DNA from 2 places in the Macrococcus sp. GL_134 genome. Region 1 is predicted to be linked to the other one. Evidence: riboswitches for the same ligand, from Rfam matches in the RefSeq annotation. Region 1 holds a riboswitch; the other holds the start of a gene.

Region 1 (3,486 bases):
GGAGGCTTCTACTTGTCCGTTTCGTATTCAACAGACTAAAGTATAACAGGATTAATTAGTGATGTCAAACATTAATTTTTTCGTAGTCACTCATATCATGTGACTGTGATAAGTCGACCTCTGTGAGTGGGATTTTCTTCGTCTTATATTTCAGTTTATGGTAGAAATAGAAGAACAGGAATACCGGGATACCCATATAAGTGATGAGCACTGAATCCCATTCAAACTTGCCGCCTGTCACGAGCTCTACGTCCTGCCCTAAGATGACAACTGTACATAGCAGAAAGGCAAACAACGGACCGAACGGGAATAATTTTGCCCGGTACTTCAGAACTGACAGATCTTTGTTCTGCGCATAGAATGCCCGGCGAAACCGGTAATGGCTGATTGCGATACCCAGCCATGCGATGAAGCCGGTCATCCCACTTGCTGCAACAATATATTCGTAGGCACCATTTGCCAGACGTTCTACTAAGAAGATGATGATGACAACAACAAACGTTGCCAGAAGACTTGGAATCGGGACCCCCTGCTTGTTCACTTCAGAGAATCTTCTTGGTGCCAGACCATCTTTCCCCATCGCGTACAGCATACGTGTTGAAGCGTACATACCTGAGTTACCGGCTGATAGAATGGAAGTCAGAATGACTGCATTCATGAATGATGCCGCAAACGCAAGTCCTGCATTTTCAAAGACGAGCGTAAACGGAGACTTCGCGATATCGTCGCCGCCCATCAAATTCGGATTAGTATATGGGATGATGAGTCCGATAATGAGAATCGCTAAAATATAGAAAATCAATATACGCCAGAACACTTGATTGATGGCTTTTGGAATAGTTTTCTCCGGCTCTTCTGATTCACCGGCTGTGATACCGACCAGCTCTGTTCCTTGGAAGCTGAATCCTGCCACAAGGAAGACACCGAGAATAGTCAAGAATGACTGTGTGACATTCTGACCGAGAAACGGCGCGTCACCTGTCGTAAAGTTTGACAATCCGATGAATTCCCCGCCTAAAATACCGACAATCGTCAGGAGCCCGATGCCGATGAACAAAATGACTGTCACTACTTTGATCAGTGCAAACCAGTATTCACTCTCACCGTATACTTTGACGCTGAGTGTATTGAGCCCGAATATAATCGCCAGGAACACTAAACTCCATGCCCAGGCAGGCATAAAATCAAAGACGCCCCAATATTTGATGACGGAACTTGCGATACTGACATCTGCAGCCACTGTGATGACCCAGTTGAACCAGTAGTTCCAGCCGAGTGCGAAACCAAGTGACGGATCGACGAACCGCGTCGCATAGGTCGAGAATGACCCTGAAATCGGTAGATAGGTCGCCATCTCACCAAGACTGGTCATCAAGAAGAAGACCATAAGACCGATAATAGCAAATGCGAGCAGTGCACCACCCGGTCCTGCTTCACGAATGGCACCGCCTGAAGTCATAAACAGGCCGGTCCCGATACAGCCCCCGATAGCTATCATCGAAATATGACGGGGCTTTAATTGACGTTGTACTTCTGTATTACTCATAAGACACCTCTCATCACACAAAAAAAGGTGCACATCACATAGATGCACACCAAATGGTTTAAGTAGCGCATCACGAATGTGACAGTCTGACATATCTTCTACGCCAGCCCAGCAGCTCCCTGTTATCATCAGGAGTCACTTCGGCAATGTCACCTTTCACGCTGCGTCATTTACGCGATACCGTATCTGCAGCCTTACTCATCTTCATTGCAACCTCTACCTCTTTTTGAGGAATATTTATTTGTTTTTACTATACCGTATGAAAGACGAATTCACAACCTATTTTTTCAGGCGAATCTCATCAACGAGCTTCCAGATGAATTCATCGCGCTCCATAGTCAGCGATTCTTTCTTACCATATTGACGGACGTTGACTTCGTTATTTTCAACTTCTTTGTCACCGACTACTATCTGATAAGGAACTTTGTTCATCTGAGCTTCGCGGATTTTGTACCCCATCTTCTCTTCACGGTCATCAATATGACAGCGGACGCCCTGCGACTTCAGTTCGTCATACAGCGCTCGTGCATAATCATAATGGACAGCGTTGGATACTGGAATGATCTCCAGCTGATTCGGTGCGAGCCAAGTCGGATATGCGCCTTTATATTCTTCAGTCAGAAAGGCAACAAATCGTTCCATCGTTGAGATGACGCCGCGGTGAATGACGACTGGACGGTGGTCTTGACCATCACTACCGACATAAGTCAGATCAAAGCGTTCAGGCAGCAGGAAGTCAAGCTGTACAGTTGACAACGTCTCTTCTTTGCCGAGTGCTGTCTTCACCTGGACATCGAGCTTCGGACCGTAGAATGCCGCTTCACCAGGCGCCTCATCGTAGTCAAGCCCCATCTCATCCACTGCTTCTTTCAGCATCGCCTGTGCACGTTCCCACATGTCATCATCCTGGAAGTATTTCTCTGTATCTTCAGGATCACGGTAAGACAGACGGAATTTGTAGTCCTTGAACTTAAAGTCTTCATAGACATCAATGACGAGCTGTACAACACGCTTGAACTCATCTTTGATCTGATCCGGACGGACGAAGATATGGGCATCATTCAAAGTCATACCGCGCACACGCTGTAAGCCTGATACAGCCCCACTTGCTTCGTAACGGTGCATTGTACCAAGTTCTGCGATACGAATCGGCAGTTCACGGTAGCTGTGCTTCGCATTTTTGTAGACCATCATATGGTGCGGACAGTTCATCGGACGCAGCACGAGTGCTTCATTATCCATTTCCATCACAGGGAACATATCCTCCTGATAATGATCCCAGTGACCAGACGTCTTATACAGATCGACAGAACCCATGACCGGAGTATACACATGGTCATAGCCGAGTGCGACTTCTTTGTCGACAATATAACGTTCTAATTCGCGGCGGATCGTCGCACCGTTCGGCAGCCAGAGCGGCAGTCCAGCGCCGATCAGTGGATTAGTCGCAAACAGATCCAGTTCCTTGCCGATCTTACGGTGGTCACGCTCTTTGCGCTCTTCAATAATACGTAGATGTTCTTTCAGTGCTTTCTTGTCAAAGAAGGCAGTCCCGTATATCCGCTGCAGCATCTTGTTGCTGGCATCACCGCGCCAGTAAGCACCGGCAGTGGATAACAATTTGAATTCTTTGATTTTCCCAGTGGATGGCACATGGACACCGCGGCATAGGTCAGTGAATTCGCCTTGTGAATATAATGTCACGTTCTCATCTGCTGGAATCGCATCGATTAACTCCTGTTTGTACGGGTCATCTTTGAATACTTCTTTTGCCTCGTCACGTGAGACAACGCGGCGTTCAATCGCGATGTTCTCAGCAACAATCTGACGCATCGTCTTCTCGATATCTGCTAAATCTTCACTGGAAACTTTATGGTCAGTATCAAAATCATAATAGAAGCCTTCTTCAATGACTGGACCAACACCGAAATGGACATTGC
Region 2 (3,486 bases), 320 kb from region 1:
CGGTTAGATTTAGGACTGTTCACTTCTGGCACAATTAAATCAATATCTTCATCCATTCTGAAAGCACTGGAATTATCAATGACTATTGCACCGCTCTGTTCGAATAGAGGGGAGAACTTAAGCGAAGTACTACCACCTGCACTCATCAAGACGAAGTCAAAATGTTCTTCTGCTGCATCTTCTGTCAATTCACGAACCACATAAGTCTGCCCTTTAAACTCTATTTCGTTACCTGCAGATTTCTTTGAAGAAAATAAGATAAGGTCATCAACAGGTATATTCTTTCTAGCTAATACTTCGAGCATCTTAGATCCGACAAGTCCTGTCGCACCAACTACGGCTATACGGTACATGGGATTTCCTCCTATAAGTTGAATGTGCTGCATAAGTGTTCTACTGCAGGTTGTCCGTTGTCACGGTCAACTACATATGAAATGCTGATTTCAGATGTAGTGACCTGATAGAAATTGATATCATTTTTCAGCAGCGTCATAAATACTTTGGAAGCGACACCTGACATATCTCTCATACCAGAACCGATAACAGACACTTTGACATAATTTTCTTCCACGTTGTAGACAAGAGAAGGGAACGTTGAAATTAATGTGCTGAAGATTTCATTGATTTGATGAACATCTGTATCCTTCATCGTGAAGGACAGCTGAAGACTTTCGCTGTTGACTGTCTGAGAGATCATATCTACATTGATCTCTTCACGTTCGAACAATTGAAACAACTGCTCTAATAAATTTTTATCATACATCGGATAGCTGAGTGTTACATAGTTCATGTCTTTGTCCAGTGCAACTCCAGTGACTGCTTTTTTCTCAAGAATATCTTCTTTGTCCATAATCCAAGTTCCTTTCTCATCTGATAACGTTTTTCCTAGATAAATAGGGATGTTATAGTTTTTAGCGATTTCTACACTTCTTGTTTCAAGGACGCCCGCTCCAAGAGCACTCATCTCCATCATTTCTTCGAAGCTCACCACGTCAAGCCGCTTCGCCGTCGGATAAAGCCGCGGGTCTGTGCTATAGACGCCGGAAACATCAGTATAAATTTCACATGGTGCGTTGATGGCTGAGGCAATGGCCACTGCTGTTGTATCACTGCCGCCGCGCCCAAGCGTTGTAATCTCACCAAATTCATTGATCCCTTGGAAGCCGGCTACAACTAAGACATCATTGGATTCAAAGTTTTTATCAATAACAGCAGCTTCAATATCTTGAATCTTACTCTTCATATGATGACCCATTGTCTTAATACCTGCCTGAAATCCTGTCAGTGCCTTTACTTTGACATCCAGCTCATGCAGTACAATGGCAAGATATGATATGGTCTGCTGTTCACCTGTAGTGAGCAGCAGGGCAAGGTTCTCTTCATTGGGTCTCGATGACAGCTGGTTGACATTTTCAATCAATGCATCTGTTGTCTTACCCATAGCTGAGACAACAACGACTAATTGTTCACCTTGAACAATGCGATTTTTAAGATAATTCCCGATATTTTTGATCTTTTCGAAATCAGCGACTGACGTACCGCCGAATTTCAATACACTGCGTTTTATTACCACAAGTTTGCCTCCTATGGCATCTATAAATAAAAAAACAAGTCCGCGTGCGGACTTGTTTTATCTATTTACAAGTGATGCACTCCATTATTATCAAATAATGACAGATTCCTAGCTCTTAACCTGTGAATCCAACCGGAGCACTGCTGCAACAACGACTCCGATTTCGGCATCTCACCCTTTCAATAAAGTACTTGCAGATCTACACTTTATTTACTAATGATTGATGCGCCTCATCTCTACCTATTCAATTGATGGTTCTCATTATATCGAAACATACTTTATTTGTATAGTACATTTATCATAATTATTAAATTAATCAGTCAATATTACTATTTCAATACACCTTGTTCTTTTAAATACTCTTCATAGGTGATTTCTTTTGATAACGCACCAGGTACATTCAAATCAATGACCCGGTTTGCGATAGTGTTGATGAATTCAAAGTCATAAGATGTGAAGATAATCGATCCTTTGAATGCCTTTAAACCATCATTGACAGCTGTGATACTTTCGAGATCCAAGTGGTTAGTCGGCTCATCTAACAGCAGGACGTTAGCAGAAGATAACATCATTTTGCTTAACATACAGCGAACTTTTTCTCCACCGGATAAAACTTTTGCTTTTTTACGTACTTCTTCACCTGAGAACAGCATACGTCCTAAAAATCCGCGCAGGAATGTTTCAGTCTGTTCTTCCGGCGGGGCATATTGACGCAGCCACTCAACAAGATCGATATTTTTACCTTCAAAGAATTCGGAATTATCTTTTGGCAGGTAAGACTGAGAAGTAGTGACTCCCCATTTATAGCTGCCTTCATCCGGCTCCATTTCACCTGCAAGGATTTTAAGGAGCGTGGATTTCGCGATCTCTGAATCACCGACAAGAACTGCTTTGTCGTTCGGGTTCATAGTGAATGACAAGTTATCAAGAACTTTCACACCATCAATGGATTTAGACAGTCCTTGAACCTGCAGCAGTTCATTACCGATTTCACGCTCTGGCTTAAAGTTGACGAATGGATACTTACGTGAAGACGGTTGAATATCATCCAGTTCAATTTTTTCAAGCATCTTTTTACGACTTGTGGCCTGTTTTGATTTGGATGCATTCGCAGAGAAGCGGGCAACGAAATCTTGAAGTTCTTTAATTTTCTCTTCTTTTTTCTTGTTTGAATCCTGCAGCATCTGCTGGGCTAGTTGGCTGGATTGATACCAGAAATCGTAGTTGCCGACATAAATTTTGATTTTGCCGTAATCAAGGTCAGCGATATGAGTACAGACATTATTCAAGAAGTGACGGTCATGAGAAACGACGATGACTGTGTTATTGAAATTGATCAGAAAATCTTCAAGCCAGCTGATTGCCGGGATATCAAGACCATTGGTAGGCTCATCCAGCAATAACACGTCAGGTTCACCGAACAGTGCTTGTGCAAGAAGGACTTTGATTTTTTGATTGTTCTCAAGTTCTGACATGGTTTTATCATGAAATTCATCTTTAATCCCAACACCTGAGAGCAACACTTGCGCATCACTTTCAGCAGTCCATCCACCCATTTCACCGAACTCACCTTCAAGTTCTGCAGCACGCATCCCATCTTCGTCATTGAAGTCAGGTTTCATGTAGATGGCATCTTTCTCCTGCATGACTGACCATAATTTTTCATTGCCACGTAGAACAACATCTAGTACGCGCTCATCTTCATAAGCGAAGTGGTCCTGTTTTAATACTGATAGTCGTTCATCTTTCCCTAACGACACATGACCTGTCTGTGAATCAAGTTCACCGGATAGGATTTTCAGAAAAGTCGATTTTCCAGCGCCGTTCGCTCCGATTAAGCCATAACAGTTGCCGGGTGTAAATTTAATATTAACGTCTTCAAATAATTTGCGGTCACCGAAACGAAGACTGAC

What was found. A riboswitch is a leader RNA that binds a small molecule or an ion and turns the genes downstream of it on or off. The one in region 1 is predicted to bind lysine.
Region 2: it holds a riboswitch for lysine, as region 1 does, so the genes downstream of both, AC3IPL_RS05360 (aspartate kinase) here and AC3IPL_RS07100 (amino acid permease) in region 1, are expected to answer to the same signal.

The regions. Positions count from the first base shown of each region.
Region 1 covers NZ_CM174409.1:1,371,830-1,375,315, forward strand. The annotation lists gene AC3IPL_RS07100 (amino acid permease) at 65-1,546, opposite strand; lysine riboswitch at 1,602-1,773, opposite strand; gene thrS (threonine--tRNA ligase) at 1,826-3,486, opposite strand, start outside.
Region 2 covers NZ_CM174409.1:1,054,495-1,057,980, reverse strand. The annotation lists gene AC3IPL_RS05365 (aspartate-semialdehyde dehydrogenase) at 1-353, opposite strand, end outside; gene AC3IPL_RS05360 (aspartate kinase) at 365-1,567, opposite strand; lysine riboswitch at 1,640-1,815, opposite strand; gene AC3IPL_RS05355 (ABC-F family ATP-binding cassette domain-containing protein) at 1,903-3,486, opposite strand, start outside.